3 regions of the Streptomyces sp. NPDC086989 genome follow, and region 3 is predicted to be linked to each of the others. Evidence: riboswitches for the same ligand, from Rfam matches in the RefSeq annotation. Region 3 holds a riboswitch; each other region holds the start of a gene.

Region 1 (6,899 bases), 260 kb from region 3:
CGGGCCGCCGGTACTACGGCGGCTGCGAGCACGTCGACGTCGTCGAGCAGATCGCGATCGACCGCATCAAGGCGCTCTTCGGCGCCGAGGCCGCGAACGTGCAGCCGCACTCGGGTGCGCAGGCGAACGCCGCCGCGATGTTCGCGCTGCTGAAGCCGGGCGACACGATCATGGGCCTGAACCTGGCCCACGGCGGTCACCTGACCCACGGCATGAAGATCAACTTCTCCGGCAAGCTCTACAACGTGGTCCCGTACCACGTCGGTGAGGACGGCCAGGTCGACATGGCCGAGGTCGAGCGCCTCGCCAAGGAGTCCAAGCCGCAGCTGATCGTCGCCGGCTGGTCCGCCTACCCGCGCCAGCTGGACTTCGCCGCCTTCCGCCGCATCGCGGACGAGGTCGGCGCGTACCTGATGGTCGACATGGCGCACTTCGCCGGCCTGGTCGCCGCGGGCCTGCACCCGAACCCGGTCCCGCACGCCCACGTCGTCACCACCACCACGCACAAGACCCTCGGCGGTCCGCGCGGCGGTGTCATCCTGTCGACGCAGGAGCTGGCCAAGAAGATCAACTCCGCGGTCTTCCCGGGCCAGCAGGGCGGCCCGCTGGAGCACGTGATCGCGGCCAAGGCGGTCTCCTTCAAGGTCGCGGCCTCGCCCGAGTTCAAGGAGCGCCAGGAGCGCACCCTGGAAGGCGCGAAGATCCTCGCCGCGCGCCTGGTCCAGGACGACGTCAAGGCCGTGGGCGTGGACGTCCTCACCGGCGGCACCGACGTGCACCTGGTCCTGGTCGACCTGCGCAACTCCGAGCTGGACGGGCAGCAGGCCGAGGACCGCCTCCACGAGGTCGGCATCACGGTCAACCGCAACGCCATCCCGAACGACCCGCGGCCGCCGATGGTCACCTCGGGTCTGCGGATCGGTACGCCGGCCCTGGCGACCCGCGGTTTCGACGCCGAGGCCTTCACCGAGGTGGCAGAGATCATCGCGCAGGCGCTGAAGCCGGCGTACGACAGCGAGTCCCTCAAGGCGCGCGTCTCCGCGCTGGCCGCGAGGTTCCCGCTGTACCCGACGCTCTGACGCCCGGGATTCGACGAGGAGGGCCCGGTTCCGCAATCCGCAGAACCGGGCCCTTCCCATGACCCCGGCCGACCCCCGACGGGCGTCCGGGCCCGCTGCGGCGGGCTGCCGGGGCCGGACCCCGTCCCGGGGCGGCCCGAGGGGCCGGGCGAGGCCCCTCGCCGCCCGCCCGGCCCGGCCGCGGAGCGGGAAACGTGACCTGACGCACGCCCAACCGCAACCTCGCGCACCCGTTCCGACAGCCGGGCCGTTCACTTCTCCGCGTTAAGCTCGTCTGTCGGACAAAATCCGAACAATCACCCCTCCTGCATCGCCCGCCTCGCCTGCCCCCCTCCCACCCCACGAGCAGACAAGGGAGTCCGCCACCGTGGCCATCTCCGTCTTCGACCTCTTCTCCATCGGCATCGGCCCCTCCTCCTCCCACACGGTCGGCCCGATGCGGGCCGCCCGCATGTTCGTCACCCGGCTGAAGAAGGACGGCGTACTCGCCCAGACCTCGGCGGTCCGCGCGGAGCTGTACGGCTCCCTCGGCGCCACCGGCCACGGCCACGGCACGCCGAAGGCGGTGCTCCTGGGCCTGGAGGGCCACTCCCCCCGCACGGTGAACGTGGAGACGGCCGACGACGAGGTGGAGCGCATCCGCCGGACGGGCCGCCTGCGCCTGCTCGGCACGGAGATAGGGGAGGCGCACGAGATCGCCTTCGACGAGCCGAGCCAGCTGATCCTGCACCGGCGCCGGTCCCTGCCGTACCACGCGAACGGCATGACGCTCTTCGCGTACGACGCCGCGGGCGCGCCCCTGCTGGAGAAGACCTACTACTCGGTCGGCGGCGGCTTCGTCGTCGACGAGGACGCGGTCGGCGAGGACCGGATCAAGCTCGACGACACCGTGCTGAAGTACCCCTTCCGCTCGGGCGACGAGATGCTGCGCCTGGCGAAGGAGACCGGCCTGTCGATCTCCTCCCTGATGCTGGAGAACGAGAAGGCCTGGCGCACCGAGGAGGAGATCCGCGAGGGCCTGCTGGAGATCTGGCGCGTCATGCAGGCGTGCGTCTCGCGCGGCATGTCCCGCGAGGGCATCCTCCCGGGCGGTCTGCGGGTCAAGCGCCGGGCGGCGTCCACGGCGCGCCAGCTGCGCACCGAGGGCGACCCGATGATGCACCGCAGCGAGTGGACGACGATCTACGCGATGGCGGTCAACGAGGAGAACGCGGCGGGCGGCCGCGTCGTCACCGCGCCCACCAACGGCGCCGCGGGCGTCCTGCCGGCCGTCCTGCACTACTACATGAACTTCGTGCCGGGCGCGGACGAGGACGGCGTGGTCCGCTTCCTCCTCGCGGCGGGCGCGATCGGCATGCTCTTCAAGGAGAACGCCTCGATCTCCGGCGCCGAGGTCGGCTGCCAGGGCGAGGTCGGCTCGGCCTGCTCGATGGCGGCGGGCGCCCTCGCCGAGGTCCTGGGCGGCACCCCGGAGCAGGTGGAGAACGCGGCCGAGATCGGCATGGAGCACAATCTGGGCCTGACCTGCGACCCGGTCGGCGGCCTGGTCCAGATCCCGTGCATCGAGCGCAACGGCATGGCGGCGGTCAAGGCCGTCACGGCGGCCAAGATGGCGATGCGCGGCGACGGCACGCACAAGGTGTCCCTCGACAAGGTCATCAAGACCATGAAGGAGACGGGCGCCGACATGAAGATCAAGTACAAGGAGACCGCCCGCGGCGGCCTGGCCGTGAACGTCATCGAGTGCTGACCCGGCGCCGCTGACGCCGCAAGGGGTCCCACGCACCGCGTCGGGCCCCTTCCCGCGGCTCGCTCCTGCCCGACCCCGTCCCGTGACGGACCGGTGACCCTGCGGCCCGCCCTCCCCCCGGAGGGCGGGCCGCTCCGCGTTCCTGTGACACAACGGGTCCAGCGGCCCGCGGAGTCGGGACCTTCGGCCCACGGGGGGCGGCCGGACGGTGGGCTAGCTTGCCCGGGGGAGCCGCGGGCAGGCGGGACGAGACACGACAGAGAGGCGCAGCGCATGGACGACCACGGCATCGAGTACCGCGTCCTCCCGCTCCGGCTGGAGGCCTCCCCGGAGCCCATACCGGTGCACGGGGCCTTCACGTACCGCCGCGACCGGCCCTACGAGCTGGTGCTCGACTTCCGGGGCGCCGGGGTCCAGCTGGCGCACTGGGTGTTCTCCCGGGACCTGCTGCTGGACGGGGAGACCCGCGGGACGGGCGAGGGGGACGTCCGGGTGTGGCCGCAGTGGCGGGGCCGCGAGCCGCGCGTCCTGCTCGCCTTCAGCAACGGGGTGCAGAGCTGCGTGGTGTCCGCCCGGGCGCGGGACGTACGCGCACTGTGCCGACGGCTGGTCGACCTGGTGCCGCGGGGCGAGGAACAGCGGCACTACGACCTCGACACCGAGCTGAGCACCCTCCTGCCCCGGTAGGTCCCGCGCGAGGGGGCCTCGGCCGCCGCGCACGCGCCCGAGCGGTTCGTGCTGACGCGCGCCGGTGAGGTGGGGGCGGGCAGGCCCGGTAGTCGGCGGCCACGCCGCCGGCCTGGGCGCCCGCGGGTGGCGCCGCACCGGGCCGCACCCGTTCGGAGCCGGCCGCCGCGGACCGCACCCGTTCGGACCGGGTTGGTACCGGTCCGTCCGTCCGACTAGGGTCAACGGGCCTTGGTGTTCGGGAAACCGGTGCAGAACCGGTGCGGCCCTCGCCACTGTGAACGGGAAGTCCGGCTCCACTCTCCCCCAGACTCCGTCCGGGAGGTGCCCCCCAACGGGAAGCCACTGGGCGGCGCGGAAAGGTTCCGCACCGCCCGGGAAGGCGGAGCCAGGGCGTCAGCACCCGTGAGCCAGGAGACCGGCCGGGGCGCGTTGTCCATCCACGAGGTGCTGGAGAGGTCTCCCAGTCATGCATATAGCCGAGGGGTTCCTGCCCCCCTTGCACGCGGTCGCCTGGGGCGCCGCGTCCGCTCCGTTCGTCGTCCACGGTGTCCGCGCCCTCACCCGTGAGGTGAAGGCCAACCCGGAGAGCACGCTGCTGCTCGGGGCGTCCGGGGCGTTCACGTTCGTCCTGTCGGCGCTGAAGATCCCGTCGGTGACGGGCAGTTGCTCACACCCCACCGGGACCGGGCTCGGCGCGATCCTGTTCCGGCCGCCGATCATGGCGGTGCTCGGCACCATCACCCTGCTCTTCCAGGCCCTGTTGCTCGCGCACGGCGGGCTCACCACCCTGGGCGCGAACGTCTTCTCGATGGCGATCGCCGGCCCCTGGGCCGGGTACGGGGTCTACCTGCTGCTGAAGCGCTTCGACGTCCCGGTGATGGTGACCGTCTTCTTCGGCGCCTTCTTCGCCGACCTGGTCACCTACTGCGTGACCTCCGTTCAGCTGGCGCTGGCGTTCCCGGACCCGGGCAGCGGGTTCCTCGGAGCGCTCGCGAAGTTCGGGGGCATCTTCGCGGTGACGCAGGTGCCGCTCGCGGTCAGCGAGGGTCTGCTGACGGTGCTCGTGATGCGGCTGCTGATGCAGTCCAGCACGTCGGACCTGGTCCGGCTGGGCGTCGCGAAGCCGGTCGGCCGCGGCGAGCGGAAGGCGGCGGCGCTCTGATGGCCATGAACCGGAACACGAAGATCAACGGCCTGTTGCTGCTCCTGGTGGCGGCCCTGGCCGTGCTCCCGCTCGCGCTGGGCCTGGGCGAGGGCAAGGAGGAGCCGTTCGCGGGCGCCGACGCCCAGGCGGAGGCGGCGATCACCGAACTGAAGCCGGACTACGAGCCGTGGTTCTCGCCGCTGTACGAACCCCCCTCCGGGGAGGTGGAGTCGGCGCTGTTCGCCCTCCAGGCGGCACTCGGCGCGGGCGTGCTCGCGTACTACTTCGGCGTCCGCAAGGGCCGCCGGCAGGGCGCGGCCGCGGCGACTGCTGCCGGCGCCGACCCCTCCGCCACCGCCGCCGACCGCGCCGCCGCGGAGTCGTAGGCGGTGCTCCCGATCGACGTGGCGGCGCACGGCAGCCGCTGGCGCCGCCGCCATCCGCTGGAGAAGGCCCTGCTGGGGCTCGGGCTGACGGTCACCGCCGTGTGCCTGCCGCCCTGGCCCGGCGGGCCGCTGGTCGCCGCGGCGACGCTCGCCGTGCTCCTCGGCCCGGCCGGTGTGGCCGGGCGGCAGCTGTGGCGGGCGTTCCGGATCCCGCTGGGCTTCTGCTTCACCGGGGCGCTGCCCCTGCTGGTCTCCGTCGGCGGGCCGGCCGGGTTCGTCTCGCTCGCGCCCGACGGCCCCCGGCAGGCCGCGGAGCTGCTGCTGCGGACCTCGGCGGCTTCGCTCGGCGTGCTGCTGTTCGCGTTCACCACCCCGGTCTCGGACGTCCTGCCGAGGCTCGTCCGGGCCGGGGTGCCTGCGCCGGTGGTGGACGTGGCCCTGGTCATGTACCGGATCGGCTTCCTGCTGCTGGATTCCATGGCGCAGGTACGGCGCGCCCAGGCGGCCCGTCTGGGCCAGGCCGGGCGGGCCGCGGTGTGGCGTTCGCTGGCCGGGCTCGCCGCGACCTCGTTCGTACGGGCCTTCGATCGTGCGGCGCGGCTCCAGGTGGGCCTGGCCGGGCGCGGCTACGACGGCGCCCTGCGGGTCCTCGTGCCCGAGGCGGCCCTGTCGTGGCGGTTCGTGGCGGCGTCGGGGGCGCTGCTGGCGGCCCTGATCACCCTGACTCTCACCCTGAAGGGGCTGTACCTGTGAACCCGTTGGTGGAACTGGCCGGCGCGGGCTACGCGTACGAGGACGGCCCGGCGGTCCTGTCCGGCGTGGACTTCGCCATCGCGCCGGACCGGGCGCTGGTCCTGCTGGGCCGCAACGGCAGCGGCAAGACCACGCTGATGCGGCTGCTGAGCGGTGGCCTGCGGCCGGGCTCGGGGGCGCTGCGCCTCGACGGCGCGGCGGTCTCGTACGACCGGGCGGGGCTGACCCGGCTGCGGACGGCGGTGCAGCTGGTGGTCCAGGACCCGGACGACCAGCTGTTCGCGGCGTCGGTGGAACAGGACGTGTCGTTCGGGCCGATGAACCTCGGGCTGCCCGCCGCGGAGGTGCGGGAGCGGGTGGACGCGGCACTCGCCGCACTGGACATCACGGCGCTGCGGGACCGCCCGACGCACCTGCTCTCGTACGGGCAGCGCAAGCGCGCGGCGATCGCGGGCGCGGTGGCGATGGCTCCGCGGGTGCTGATCCTGGACGAGCCGACGGCGGGTCTGGACCCGGACGGGCAGGAACGCCTGCTGGACGTCCTGGCGGGGCTGCGCTCGGCCGGCACGACGGTGGTGATGGCGACGCACGACGTCGACCTGGCGGTCCGCTGGGCCGACGACGCGGCGGTCCTGACCCCGTCGGGCATCCGCACCGGGCCGGCGCAGGCCCTGCTGTCGGACCCGGAGCTGCTGGCAGCGGCGGGCCTGCGCCAGGCATGGTCCCCGGCGGTGACGGCGTTCCTGCGCTCGCACGGCCTCCTGCCGGCCGCCGCCCCCGGCCCGAAGACCCCGCAAGCCCTCGCCGAATGGGCCCGGGGCCTGCCCCTCGGATCGGGCCCGGCCTGATCCGAGGGGCGGCCCCGGGCGGGGCGGCCGTCGTCAGGCCTTGCCCTTGAGGGCTCCCACCAGCTGGTTCGTCAGCTTGGTCGCACCGGTCAGGCCCTTGTCGGAGCTGCTGCTGACCAGGACGGTCACCACCGAGGTGCCGACCCGAGCGGCCACGAGCGTGGTGCCGCCCTGCCAGGCGGGGCTGGTCTCGGTGATGGCCCACGCGCCGTCACCGATGCCGGTCAGGGGCTTCTCGGTGACCGTCAC
Region 2 (6,899 bases), on a different contig from region 3:
GGGGGACGACTGGCACTTCGCCGACTCGCTCGCCGAGGCGGCGCTGCGGCTGCCGGAGCTCGGCGGCCGGGCGTTCCTGACCACGGGGCGGATGGGCCTGCACACCTTCGCGCAGCTGGCGGACACCTGGTTCCTGGTGCGCTCGGTGGACCCGCCGGAGGCACCCGTGCCACCGCGCCTCGAAGTACTGCTCGCCCGCGGCCCGTTCAGTCTGGAGGGCGAGCGGGAGCTGCTCGCACGGCACCGGATCGACGTCCTGTTCACCAAGGACAGCGGCGGCTCGGCCACCGCGCCCAAGCTCACCGCGGCCCGCGAGGCCGGCATTCCGGTGCTGGTCGTCCGCCGGCCGCCGGTCCCGGAGGGCGTCCCGGAAACCGGGTCGGTTCCGGCCGTCCTCCGCTGGCTCAGCGAAGCCTGACGTCACCCCCCTCCCCCGGCCGAGGGAGGATCTTCTCCCGCTTTCCGTGACATGGCGGGGTACGGGACCCGGGGCGGCGTCACCGGAGACGGGCGGCGCGCCGCCGGCGTCACGGTGACCGCCGTTCCGGCCGGCCCGGAGGTGACGCGGCACGTCCAGACGCTCGTCGACACGTCCCTGTGCCGCCGATCCGCACCTGCCCCGGTCAGCCCGAAGGCCCGGTGCGGCGGCGGGCCGGACCGGGCCTTCGGGGCCTGCGAGCAGGCGTCGTCACGGGTAGCGGCGCGGGGTCCAGGTGACGCGGGAGCCGTCCGGGCGCTCGGTGACCCGGGTCTGCGAGGAGCCGATCAGCAGGATCGTGCGCATGTCCACCTCGGACGGCTCCAGTTCGCCGAGCGGGAGGATGCGGACCGACTGCCCGGGACCGCCGACATCGCGGGCGACGACCACCGGAGTCTCGGCCGAACGCAGCTCCAGCAGCAGCTCCTTGGCCTGGGCGACCTGCCAGGTCCGGCTGCGCGAGCCCGGGTTGTACAGGGCGAGGACCAGGTCCGCCGCGGCGGCGGCGCGCAGCCGCTCCGCGATGACCTCCCAGGGCTTGAGCCGGTCGGACAGGGAGACGGTGGCGTAGTCGTGGCCGAGCGGGGCCCCGGCCGCGGCGGCGGCCGCGTTGGCTGCGGTCACCCCCGGCAGGACCCGTACGGGCACGTCCTTGTACTCCGGCTGCCCCGCGACCTCCAGGACGGCGGTGGCCATGGCGAAGACGCCCGGGTCCCCGCCGGAGACCACGGCCACCCGCTTGCCGCGGCGGGCGAGGTCGAGCGCGAACTCGGCGCGCTCCGACTCGACCTTGTTGTCCGAGCCGTGCCGGACCTGGCCCGGCTTCGCGGGGACCCGGTCCAGGTAGGTGGTGTAGCCGACGAGCACCTCGGCGTCGGCCAGGGCCCGCCGCGTCTGCGGGGTCAGCCAGAGCGGGCCGGCCGGGCCGGTGCCCACGACGACGACCTCGCCGGGGCCCGGCGGCACGCTGCCCGGGTTGCCGATGCGGCTGGGCACGACGGCCACCGCGAAGTACGGCACGCTGTCGGGGTCGGTGTCGGCGAGGACGCCGGTCCGCTCCCCCTGCATGGTGGCGCGCTCCACGTAGCGGGCCTCCGCGAGGCGCCCGCTGCCCTCCATCGCCCGGCGCACGGCCGGGAAGGTGCGGCCGAGCTTCATCACGACCGCGGAGTCGGTGGCGGCGAGCCGGGCGGTGAGTTCCTCCTCCGGCAGGGTGCCGGGCAGGATCGTCAGCACCTCCTCGCCCTCGACGAGCGGGGTGCCGAGGCGGGCGGCGGCGGCGCTGACCGAGGTCACGCCCGGGATCACCTCGGCCTCGTACCGGTCGGCGAGCCGCTTGTGCATGTGCATGTACGAGCCGTAGAAGAGCGGGTCGCCCTCGGCGAGCACGGCGACGGTCCGGCCGGCGTCCAGGTGCGCGGCGAGCCGGGCGGCGGACTCCTCGTAGAACTCCTCCATCGCCCCCTGGTAGCCGCCGGGGTGGTCGGTGGTCTCGGTGGTGACCGGGTAGACCAGCGGCTCCTCGATGTGGTCCGCGCGCAGGTGCCCGGCTGCGATCGAGCGGGCGATCGACCGGCCGTGGCGGGCGCTGTGGTACGCGACGACCTGCGCCTGCGCGATCACCTCGACGGCCCGCAGCGTCATCAGGGAGGGGTCGCCGGGGCCGAGCCCGACGCCGTACAGCTTTCCGGTACCGGCTGCGGTGCTCATTCTTCCTCGCTCGCGATCGCGTTGACGGCGGCGGCGGCGATGGCACTGCCACCGCGCCGGCCGCGCACGATCAGGTGGTCGAGCCCGGAGGCGTGGGCGGCGAGCGCGTCCTTGGACTCGGCGGCGCCGATGAAGCCGACCGGGACACCGATGACGGCGGCGGGCCGCGGGGCACCCTCCTCGATCATCTCCAGCAGCCGGAACAGGGCGGTCGGCGCGTTGCCGACGGCGATCACGGAACCCTCCAGCAGGCCGCGGTCGCGCCAGACCTCGAGGGCGGCGGCGCTGCGGGTGGTGCCCATCTTCGCGGCGAGGGCCGGTACGGCCGGATCGGAGAGGGTGCAGATCACCTCGTTGTCGGCGGGCAGCCGCTTGCGGGTGACGCCGCTGGCGACCATCTGCACGTCGCAGAGGATCGGCGCGCCCGCGGTCAGCGCGGCACGCGCGCGGAGCACGACGTCCGGGGTGTAGCCGAGGTCCTGGGGCAGGTCGGTCATTCCGCAGGCGTGAATCATGCGCACCGCGACCTGGGCGACGGAGGCGGGCAGCCCGGAGAGGTCCGCCTCGGCGCGGATCGTGGCAAAGGACTGGCGGTAGATCGCCGCGCCGTCCTTCTCGTACTCGAACACTGTGTACTCGCTCATTTCTTCGCTGCGTCGTGGGAGGTGGTGCGGCGTGCGTCCGCGAGGGCCGCGGGAAGTTCGGAGGTGCTCAGGCCGCGGCGCGTGGTGCCGCCGTCCGCGGTGAGGTCGTACCCGGCGGAGGTCGCGACCACGTCCACCCATGCGGTGCCGCGGGGGTGTCCGCAGCGGCGTTCGCAGCCGGACCAGTGCACGGGCAGCTGGTGCTGCGGGCCGGTGGCCCGTACTGCGACGACGGTGTGCGCGTCGGCGCGGACGTCCGCGCGGGACTTCGCGCAACCGGGGCGGCCCGTACAGGCGGTGACGGACCGCCAGGGGTCGTCGGGGGCGGTGATCAGCCCGGCCTCCGCGAGGCCGGCGAGTTCCTGCACGGCGGTGCGGGCGGGCAGGCCGGGGACGATGACACCGCGCCAGGGCGTGAGGCGGACCCGGCCGGTGAGGCCGGCCAGGCGGCGCCACTGCGCGGTGGTCAGCCGGCCGAGCGGGGCCGACACGCTGAGCGCGGTGCTGCCGTCGGGGCCCTCGACCAGGCCGGGCCCGGGCGCCGGCCCGTGCGGGGCGGCGGCATCCCGTACGGGGGTGGCCGCGATCCCGGCGGCGCCCAGCCGGTCCGCCAACGCGGCGGACTCCAGGGCGTGTTCGGCGGGCAGTTCGGCGACCCGCCAGGCGCGGGTGCCCGCTTCGAGGGCCGCGTCGAGGAAGTACGCGGCGGCTTCGAGGGCGGCCCGGGGCGCGTCGGCGGCGGCCACGAGCAGCGCGTCGGCCGGGTCGGCCGTCCACAGCAGGGCCCGGCCCCCGTCACGGGCGGCCAGGCTGACATCGGCGGCGAGCGAGGTCACGTCGCCGCGGCCGTCGTCGAGGGCGAACAGGAACCGTCCGGAGAGCCCCGCCGCGGGCGCGCTCGCGCAGAGCAGCCGGTCCAGCTCCGCGACCCAGGGGGCCACGTCGGGCAGCCCGCGCCCGTCCAGGCCGGTCAGCGGCGAGGCGACGATGTTGCGGACCCGCTCGTGGGTGGGCGCGGGCAGCAGACCGGCACGGACGAGCACGTCCTGCAGCTCGCCGCCGCAGCCCGCACCGAGCCCGCGCAGTTGGGCGTTGCCGCGCGAGGTGAGGTCGACGTGTCCGTCGCCGAGCCGGTCGGCGGCATCCGCCAGCAGCAGGGCCGCGTCCTCGTCGAGCAGCCCGCCGGGGATCCGCACGCGCGCGAGGAACCCGTCGTCCGCCGCGTGGAGCCGCAGCGCACCGGGACAGGCGTCACCGCGGTCACGTATGACGGGTTCGTCCCGCGATGCGGCGGAAGGGGGCTGGGGCGGCATGGCGGCGAGCATACCCACGATTCCCCCGCCCCGGCCTGTGGCCGTCACCACCCCGCCGACCTGCCGGGACGGCACGGCGCCGGCAAGGCGTGCACGAACTGCCGATACGGCCCCGGCACACGGCGCCGGCATCCGGCGCCCGGCGCAACGCGCCGCCGGGCAGCGGCCCGCGCCGGCGCGGGCACTGCCGCGGTGCGGGGCGCCGGGCGTCGGCGGTGCGGAGTGCCGGGCGCCCGGCGGCGCGTGGTGCCGACGGCGGCGCGGAGTGCCGGCATCCGGCGGTCCGGCGCGAGGGGCCGGTGTGTCCCGGGCCGGGCACCCCCACTCCCGGCCTGGGGGAACGGCCCCTAAGATGACCAGCGGCGGAGCCACGTGGCCCCGCCGGGAGGAAGCCCGGTGCGAATCCGGCGCGGTCCCGCCACTGTGAATCCTGCGGAGCAACCCGTCGGGTGAGTCAGGAACTCCCGCTGTTCTCACTGCCCGGGGCGCGGAAACCCCGAGGAAGGCCTGCCGCCGCATGATCCTGCTGCTGTCGACGTCCGACACCGATCTGCTCAGCGCCCGCGCCGCCGCGGACGGCCCCGTGCCGTACCGGTTCGCGAACCCCTCCCGCCTTCCCCTCGACGACCTCCCCGCCCTGCTCGACGGCGTCGACCTGGTCGTCGTACGCCTCCTCGGCGGACTGCGCGCCTGGCAGGACGGGCTCGACCTGCTCCTGTCTCCCGAGCAGACCCGTCCGGTGGTGGTCCTCACCGGCGAACAGGCCCCGGACGCCCAGCTGATGGAGGCCTCCACGGTCCCGATCGGCATCGCCGCCGAGGCGCACGCCTACCTCGCCCACGGCGGCCCCGCCAACCTGGACCAGCTGGCCCGGTTCCTCTCCGACACCGTGCTGCTCACCGGCCACGGCTTCGAGCCGCCCGCCGCCGCGCCGACCTGGGGTCCGCTGGAGCGCACCCCCGTACGCCCGTACGGTCCGCGGATCGCCGTGCTGTACTACCGCGCCCACCAGATGAGCGGCAACACCGCGTTCGTGCACGCCCTGTGCGACGCGATCGTGGAGACCGGCGGCACGCCCGTACCGCTGTACGTGTCCTCCCTGCGCACTCCGGAGCCGGAGCTGCTCGCCGAGCTGGAGTCGGCGGACGCGATCGTCACCACGGTCCTCGCGGCCGGTGGCACCAAGCCCGCCACCGCCTCGGCGGGCGGCGACGACGAGTCCTGGGACGCGGGCGCGCTGGCCGCGCTCGGCGTGCCGATCCTCCAGGCCCTGTGCCTGACCGGTTCGCGCAGCGCCTGGGAGGAGAACGACGAGGGCCTCTCCCCGCTCGACGCCGCGACGCAGGTCGCCGTCCCCGAGTTCGACGGCCGTCTGATCACCGTCCCGTTCTCCTTCAAGGAGCTCGACGAGGACGGCCTGCCCGCGTACGTGGCCGACCCCGAGCGGGCCGCCCGCGTCGCCGGCATCGCCGTCCGGCACGCCCGGCTGCGGCACATCGAGCGCCGCGACAAGAAGATCGCGCTCGTCCTGTCCGCGTACCCCACCAAGCACTCCCGCATCGGCAACGCGGTCGGCCTCGACACCCCGGCCAGCGCCGTGGAGCTGCTGCGCACCCTCATCGCGGGCGGCTACGACTTCGGCCCCGTCGAGGACATCCCGGGCCTGGTCTCCGGTGACGGCGACGAGCTGATCCGCGCCCTGATCGAGGCCGGCGGCCACGACCAGGACTGGCTGACCGAGGAGCAGCTGGCCCGCAACCCGGTCCGCATCCCGGCCGCCGACTACAAGCGGTGGTACGCGCAGCTCCCGGCCGAGCTGCGCGAGAGCGTCGAGGAGCACTGGGGCGAGGCCCCGGGCAACATGTTCGTGGACCGCTCGGCGAACCCGGAGGGCGACATCGTCCTCGCGGCGCTGCGCCGCGGCAACCTGCTCATCCTGATCCAGCCGCCGCGCGGCTTCGGCGAGAACCCGATCGCGATCTACCACGACCCGGACCTGCCGCCCTCGCACCACTACCTGGCCGCGTACCGCTGGATCCAGGCGAGCGCGCAGGACGGCGGCTTCGGCGCCGACGCGATGATCCACCTGGGCAAGCACGGCAACCTGGAGTGGCTGCCCGGCAAGAACGCCGGCCTGTCGGCGGCCTGCGCGCCCGACGCCGCCCTCGGCGACCTCCCCCTGATCTACCCGTTCCTGGTCAACGACCCGGGCGAGGGCACCCAGGCCAAGCGCCGCGTGCACGCCACCCTGGTCGACCACCTGGTGCCCCCGATGGCGCGCGCGGAGTCGTACGGCGACATCGCCCGCCTGGAGCAGCACCTCGACGAGTACGCGCAGATCTCCGCGATGGACCCGGCGAAGCTGCCGGCGATCCGCGCCCAGATCTGGACGCTGATCCAGGCGGCGAAGCTGGACCACGACCTGGGTCTGGAGGAGCGCCCGGACGACGACGGCTTCGACGACTTCCTGCTGCACGTCGACGGCTGGCTGTGCGAGGTCAAGGACGCGCAGATCCGCGACGGCCTGCACGTCCTGGGCGGCGCCCCGACCGGCGCCGCCCGGGTCAACCTGGTCCTGGCGATCCTGCGCGCCCGGCAGATCTGGGGCGGTACGACGGCCCTGCCCGGCCTGCGCGAGGCGCTCGGCCTCGACGAGTCAGCGGCGACCCGTACGACCGCCGACGAGGCGGAGGAGACGGCCCGCGCCCTCGTGCAGGCGATGGAGGATGCGAACTGGGCGCCGGAGGCGGTGGC
Region 3 (6,899 bases):
CGGCGGTCGGCCTGGGTCTCCAGGCGCTCGATCTTCTCGACCGAGTCCATCCACTTGAAGCAGAACTGCGCCTTCTCGCGGATCGACGGGATCTCCTCGACCGCGTCGAAGGCGGCCGCGCGGTCGTCCGGGTCGGGCAGGTAGGTGTCGAGCAGCGTCAGGTAGAACTGGACGTGCACGGCCTCCTCGAACAGCTGGCGCGACAGGTACAGGCGCGCCTCCGGGGAGTTGATGTGCTTGTAGAGCGTCAGCACCAGGTTGTTCGAGACGATCGAGTCGCCCGTCGCGAAGAACGCGACCAGACGGCCGATCATGTGCTGCTCGGCGGGCGTCAGCTTCGCGAGGTCCGCGACGTCCGAGTGGAGGTCGACCTCCTCGACGGTCCAGGTGTTCTTGATCGCGTCCCGGTAGCGCTCGTAGAAGTCCGGGTAGCGCATGGGGCGCAGCGTCAGCTCGAAGCCCGGGTCCAGGAGGTTCTTCTTGTCGGTGGAGCTCATTACTGGCAGGCCTCGCAGGACTCGGGGTTCTCAAGGGAGCAGGCGAGCGCTTCCGCGGCCGCGGCCTCGGCGGCGGCGTCGGCCAGGGGGAGCGCTGCGGGGGTGGCCGCCTGCGCGGCGCGGGCGATCTTCGTCGCCGGGCGCGAACGCAGGTAGTACGTGGTCTTCAGACCCTGCTTCCAGGCGTACGCGTACATCGAGGACAGCTTCCCGATGGTGGGGGTCTCCAGGAACAGGTTCAGCGACTGCGACTGGTCGAGGAACGGCGTACGGGCCGCCGCCATGTCGATCAGACCGCGCTGCGGGATCTCCCACGCCGTGCGGTACAGCTCGCGCACCTCGGCCGGGATCCAGCCGAAGCCCTGGACCGAACCGCTGGAGTCGCGCAGGGCCTCGCGGGTCTGCGCGTCCCACACGCCGAGCTTCTTGAGCTCCTCCACCAGGTAGCCGTTGACCTGGAGGAACTCGCCCGACAGCGTCTCGCGCTTGAACAGGTTGGAGACCTGCGGCTCGATGCACTCGTACACACCGGCGATCGAGGCGATCGTCGCCGTCGGGGCGATGGCGAGGAGCAGCGAGTTGCGCATGCCGGACTTCGTGACGCGGGCGCGCAGGGCGTCCCAGCGCTCCGGCCAGTTCAGCTCGGTGTCGTAGTGGTCGGGGTGCAGGACACCGCGGGCCGTGCGGGTCTGCTCCCAGGCCGGGAGCGGGCCGCTGCGCTCGGCGAGGTCGCAGGAGGCCTCGTACGCGGCCAGCATGATCCGCTCGGAGAGCTTGGTGGACAGCGCCCTCGCCTCGGGGGAGTCGAACGGCAGCTTCAGCTTGAAGAAGACGTCCTGGAGGCCCATCGCGCCCAGGCCCACCGGGCGCCAGCGGGCGTTGGAGCGGCCGGCCTGCTCGGTCGGGTAGAAGTTGATGTCGACCACGCGGTCGAGGAAGGTCACGGCGGTGCGGACGGTCTCGTCCAGCCGCTCCCAGTCGATGTCACCCGTCTCGGGGAGCACGAAGGCGCCGAGGTTGACCGAGCCGAGGTTGCAGACGGCGGTCTCGCCGTCGTTGGTGACCTCGATGATCTCGGTGCACAGGTTCGAGGAGTGGACGACGGTGCCCGGCTCGGCGGTCTGGTTCGCCGTGCGGTTGGAGGCGTCCTTGAAGGTCATCCAGCCCTGGCCGGTCTGCGCGAGGGTGCGCATCATCCGGCCGTACAGGTCACGCGCGGGCATCGTCTTGCGGGCCAGGCCCTCCGCCTCGGCCTTGCGGTAGGCGGCGTCGAACTCGTCGCCCCACAGGTCGACCAGCTCGGGCACGTCGGCCGGGGAGAACAGCGACCACTCGGAGTCCGCATTGACGCGGCGCATGAACTCGTCCGGCACCCAGTGCGCGAGGTTCAGGTTGTGGGTGCGGCGCTGGTCCTCGCCGGTGTTGTCGCGCAGCTCCAGGAACTCCTCGATGTCCGCGTGCCAGGTCTCCAGGTAGACGGCGGCGGCGCCCTTGCGGCGGCCACCCTGGTTCACGGCGGCGACGGAGGCGTCGAGGGTCTTCAGGAACGGCACGATGCCGTTGGAGTGGCCGTTCGTACCGCGGATCAGCGAACCGCGGGCGCGGATGCGCGAGTACGACAGACCGATGCCGCCGGCGTGCTTCGACAGGCGCGCGACCTGGTGGTAGCGGTCGTAGATCGAGTCGAGCTCGTCCAGCGGGGAGTCCAGCAGGTAGCAGGAGGACATCTGCGGGTGCCGCGTGCCGGAGTTGAACAGCGTGGGGGAGGACGGCAGGTAGTCGAGGCGGCTCATCAGCCGGTACAGCGAGGCCACTTCCTCGACGGCCTGGACGCTGTCGTTCTCGGCGAGACCGCACGCCACGCGCAGCATGAAGTGCTGCGGGGTCTCGATCACCTGACGGGTGATCGGGTGGCGCAGCAGGTAGCGGCTGTGCAGGGTGCGCAGGCCGAAGAAGCCGAAGCGGTCGTCGGCGCCCTCGGCGAGCGTGTGCTCGACCAGCGCGTCCAGGCGGCCCGCGTGCAGCTCCACGAACTCGGCGGTGCGGTCCGCGATCAGGCCCTCGCGGTGACCGACCGCGACGGAGGCGGAGAAGGAGGTGGCCCCCTGGCCGGCGGCCTCCTCGGCGACGGCCAGCGTCAGCAGCCGGGCGGCGAGCCGGGAGTACGCCGGGTCCTCGGAGATCAGACCGGCGGCGGCCTCCGTGGCCAGGGCGCGCAGTTCGGCCTCGTCGGCGGCGGCGCTGCGCCCGCGCAGCGCGGCGGCGGCGACCCGGCCCGGGTCGGTGTCGGGGAGGTCGGCCGTCAGCTCGGTGAGGGTCCGCAGCAGTGCGGCCCCAGGTCCCCCGGTCTCGATTCCGGTGTCGGACGGGTCGGACTCGGCGCGCGGTGCGGAAGGCGCGATGGTCACGGGGGGAGCTCTCCCTCGCTCGGCTCCGGGACACCTGCGGTGCGGGCGCGAGCGGGCGCGTGCGGGCATGACGGGGCAGCACCGCGCGGCGTCCACCGGCCCAACCGCGAGGCCCGGACGTATCGACACCCGGTTCGGTCGAGCCGGGCGCACTGTCGGCAGGTCATCGGACTTGCGGTGACACCAATGGGTGTACTTCATACCGTTGCGGGACAGTTCCGGATTCCCACCGGATTCCCCTGCGACGACAGCGAGGACGAGCATACATGTGGGGGCCGCGTCCTGCGCGACCCCCTAGATGTTGTGTCGGCGTGGCTACAGATCGAGACCGTACGTGAGCAGAGGGAGGCCGGGGACGGGCTCCCAGTCGCGTGCGGGCGTACGGACGAAACCGAGCCGTTCGTAGATCCGGTGGGCGCCGGTCATGTCGTCCGTGGTGGACAGCACGAGGCGCCGCACGCCCTCGATCGCCCGGGCGCGGTCGATGCACGCCCGCACGAGGGCCTCCCCGGCGCCCCGCCCGCGGCCCTCCCGGGCGACCGCCAGCATCCGGAACTCGGCCTCGTCGGCTCCGGCGATGTCGCACAGCGGGCTCCCGGGCGCGGCGAAGGCCACACCGCCGAGGAGCCGGCCGTCGCCCGCCGCGGCGACGAGTATCACCCCGTCGGCCGCCCGCCCCGCCACGTCCCGCAGCCGCGCGAGGTACGGATCGTCCTCGCCGAACGTCAGCAGCCCGTCCCCGAGGTAGGCCTGTGCGGTGATCTCCCCGAGCGTCCCGTACTCCGCCGCCAGCGCTTCCCTGATCACGATGTCCATGCGGTCGAGTGTGCCGGACGGCTGTCGGTGCCCGGCGCTATCGTCGAAGGCAGCACCGTCGAGGAAGGCGAGCGAGGCATGACCGTGATGACAGACCGGCCCCAGATGCTGACCGAAGAGTTCGAGACCGTGGCGCGGATTGCCGCCAGAGAGGTCGAGGGGCTGCGGTTCGAGTTCATCAACGGGAAGCTGGGTGTCAAGGCGGTGCCGGACGGGGGCCACGGGGCGATCATCGAGTGGTTGACGCGGATCTGTATGCAGTCCCGGCCGGAGTTGTGGCTCTTCGCCGAGCAAGGCATCAAGATCCAGCAGTACCGCGGCGGCCGTGCTCGGCCCGACGGTCTCCTGGCGCCGAGCGGCTCCATCGCCGGGCAAGGGGAGTGGGTCGATCCCGAGCCGGCCCTCATGGTCGTGGAGGTGACCTCGTACGACACCGACACCGACACGGACGCGCGCGACCGGCACGAGAAGCCCCGCGGCTACGCGGAGACGGGCATTCCGGTGTACTTGCTGATCGACCGGGACGCCTGCGAGGTCACCGTCCACAGTGAGCCGGACGGCAGCCGTTACGAGAGTGTCCGCACCGTCCCCTTCGGCAAGGACATTGCACTTCCCGAACCCGTCGGCATCGCTCTGCGGACCGAGCCCCTCAAGGACTGGGTGCGCTGACACGCACCACGTGAAGGGCCCTGCCGGATGTCGGCGGGGCCCTTCACTCGCGTCTCAGCAGCAGCCGAACCCCTCCCGGGGATCGGCCTCGCGCGCGTCCGTGCGGGCGCGTTCGAAGGCCCGGCGGGTCAGGACCTCGGCCCCGGGGTCGTGCGAGCGGGCGTGCGCGACGTACCGGTCGTACGCCGCCTCGCCCGAGAACTCCCGTACGAAGTACCTCGCCTTCGCCAGCGCCCCGCGGACGCCGCTCACGCCACCGGCTCCTTCGCGCGGCCGCCGCCCGAGTCCAGGCCGGCGGCGGCGAGCTCGGCCCGCTCCTCGGGCGTCGCGATGAGCCCCGCCGGAGCGATGATCTTCGACTCGGTCCACGGGACCTCGGCCAGGCTGACCGACTCCGGGCTGCGGACCGCCTTGAGGCAGGTCCGCGCCGCGTCCAGGAGCACGATGACGATCAGCGCCGCGAAGAGCGCCGACAGCACGCCGTCGACCGTGGCGTTGGTGACGATGGTGTGCATCTCGCCCGCGTCCTTCGCGGGCGGCAGCACCTTCCCGGCATCGATCCCGGCCTGGTACTTGTCGCGCTGGGCGAAGAACCCGACCTTCACGTCGTCGGAGAACACCTTCTGGTAGCTCGCGGTGAGCGTGACGGCCACGTCCCACGCCAGCGGGACACCGGTCACCCAGGCCCACTTCAGCCGCCCGGACTTGACCAGCAGCGTGGTGCAGACGGCCAGCGCCACCGCGGCGAGGAGCTGGTTCGCGATCCCGAACAGCGGGAACAGCTGGTTGATGCCGCCCAGCGGGTCCTTGACGCCGACCCACAGGAAGTAGCCCCAGCCGCCCACGACCACCGCGCTCGCCAGCCACACGCCCGGCTTCCAGCTGACGTCCTTGAAGGGCTTGTGCAGGTTGCCGAGGGTGTCCTGGAGCATGAACCGGCCGACCCGGGTGCCCGCGTCGAGGGTGGTCAGGATGAACAGGGCCTCGAACATGATCGCGAAGTGGTACCAGAACGCCTTCATCCCGGCGCCGCCGAGCACGGACGAGAAGATCTCCGACATTCCGAGTGCGAAGGTCGGCGCGCCGCCCGTCCGGGACAGCAGGCTGCTCTCCTCCACGTCCTTCGCGGCCTGTGTGAGGAACTCGGGCGAGATGGCGAAGCCGAAGTGGGTGACGGCCTGTGAGGCGGTGTCGACGGTGGTGCCGATGACGCCGGCGGGGGAGTTGACCGCGAAGAACAGGCCGGGCTCGATGATGGTGGCCGCGATGATCGCCATGACGGCGACGAAGGACTCGGTCAGCATGGCGCCGTAGCCGATGACCCGGACCTGGGTCTCCTTCTGGATCATCTTCGGGGTGGTGCCGGAGGAGACCAGCGCGTGGAAGCCGGACAGGGCGCCGCAGGCGATGGTGATGAACACGAACGGGAACATCGACCCGGCGAAGACCGGTCCGTCCCCGCGGGCGGCGAAGTCGGTGACCGCGGGCATCTTCAGGGTCGGCATCGCCAGGACCACGCCCACCGCCATGAGCGCGATGGTCCCCACCTTCATGAAGGTGGACAGGTAGTCGCGGGGCGCGAGGAGCATCCACACCGGCAGCACCGAGGCGATGAAGCCGTAGGCGACCATCCAGAGGACGAGCGTCTCCTTCTCCAGCGTGAAGGTGCTCGCGAACGAGGACTCGGCGACCCAGCCGCCCGCGACGATGGCGAGCAGCAGCAGGGCGACGCCGATGACGGAGATCTCCGTGACCCGGCCCGGGCGCAGCACGCGCAGGTAGAAGCCCATGAAGAGCGCGATCGGGATGGTCATGCCGATGGAGAAGACGCCCCACGGGGAGTGCGCCAGGGCGTTGACGATGACCAGGGCGAGCACCGCGAGCAGGATGATCATGATGGCGAACACGGCGACCAGGGCGGCGGCTCCGCCGACGGGGCCGATCTCGTCCCGGGCCATCTGGCCGAGGGAGCGCCCGTCGCGACGGGTGGAGAAGAAGAGGGTGACCATGTCCTGGACGGCGCCCGCGAAGATGACGCCGGCGACGATCCAGATGGTGCCCGGCAGGTACCCCATCTGCGCGGCGAGCACGGGACCGACGAGCGGGCCGGCGCCGGCGACGGCGGCGAAGTGGTGGCCGAACAGCACCCGGCGGTCGGTGGGGTGGAAGTCGACACCGTTGTCGAGGCGTTCGGCCGGGGTGGCCCGCGTCTTGTCGACCCTCAGGACGCGGTCGGTGATGAAGCGCGCGTAGAAGCGGTAGCCGATGGCGTACGACCCCAGCGCGGCGGCGAGCAGCCACGCGGCCGAGATCTCCTCGCCGCGCGAGAGGGCGAGGATGCCCCAGCCGAGGGCCCCGATGAGACCGACGAGGACCCAGACGGCGACCGACTTGGGGGTCATGCCCCCGGAGCTCCCCGGCGCGGAGGGCGAGTCCGTGCCCGGACTCGCCGCGTCCCGTTCTGTACCTGTTGCTTCCGGTTCCGGCATGATCCTCGTCCCCTCGTTGA

Evidence for each region. A riboswitch is a leader RNA that binds a small molecule or an ion and turns the genes downstream of it on or off. The one in region 3 is predicted to bind cobalamin.
Region 1: it holds a riboswitch for cobalamin, as region 3 does, so the genes downstream of both, ACIPK4_RS05550 (energy-coupling factor ABC transporter permease) here and ACIPK4_RS04350 (ribonucleoside-diphosphate reductase subunit alpha) in region 3, are expected to answer to the same signal.
Region 2: it holds a riboswitch for cobalamin, as region 3 does, so the genes downstream of both, cobN (cobaltochelatase subunit CobN) here and ACIPK4_RS04350 (ribonucleoside-diphosphate reductase subunit alpha) in region 3, are expected to answer to the same signal.

What each region holds. Positions count from the first base shown of each region.
Region 1 is NZ_JBIVAL010000002.1:396,282-403,180, reverse strand. It holds gene glyA (serine hydroxymethyltransferase) at 1-1,079, shown strand, start outside; gene ACIPK4_RS05560 (L-serine ammonia-lyase) at 1,447-2,829, shown strand; gene ACIPK4_RS05555 (SsgA family sporulation/cell division regulator) at 3,103-3,516, shown strand; cobalamin riboswitch at 3,732-3,958, shown strand; gene ACIPK4_RS05550 (energy-coupling factor ABC transporter permease) at 3,986-4,681, shown strand; gene ACIPK4_RS05545 (energy-coupling factor ABC transporter substrate-binding protein) at 4,687-5,049, shown strand; gene cbiQ (cobalt ECF transporter T component CbiQ) at 5,053-5,802, shown strand; gene ACIPK4_RS05535 (energy-coupling factor ABC transporter ATP-binding protein) at 5,799-6,650, shown strand; gene ACIPK4_RS05530 (hypothetical protein) at 6,684-6,899, opposite strand, start outside.
Region 2 is NZ_JBIVAL010000016.1:44,781-51,679, reverse strand. It holds gene ACIPK4_RS31870 (cobalt-precorrin-6A reductase) at 1-418, shown strand, start outside; gene ACIPK4_RS31865 (precorrin-2 C(20)-methyltransferase) at 689-2,188, opposite strand; gene ACIPK4_RS31860 (precorrin-8X methylmutase) at 2,185-2,832, opposite strand; gene cobG (precorrin-3B synthase) at 2,829-4,145, opposite strand; cobalamin riboswitch at 4,492-4,629, shown strand; gene cobN (cobaltochelatase subunit CobN) at 4,663-6,899, shown strand, end outside.
Region 3 is NZ_JBIVAL010000002.1:136,336-143,234, forward strand. It holds gene ACIPK4_RS04345 (ribonucleotide-diphosphate reductase subunit beta) at 1-497, opposite strand, end outside; gene ACIPK4_RS04350 (ribonucleoside-diphosphate reductase subunit alpha) at 497-2,905, opposite strand; cobalamin riboswitch at 3,045-3,186, opposite strand; gene ACIPK4_RS04355 (GNAT family N-acetyltransferase) at 3,221-3,721, opposite strand; gene ACIPK4_RS04360 (Uma2 family endonuclease) at 3,800-4,390, shown strand; gene ACIPK4_RS04365 (CstA-like transporter-associated (seleno)protein) at 4,445-4,642, opposite strand; gene ACIPK4_RS04370 (carbon starvation CstA family protein) at 4,639-6,792, opposite strand.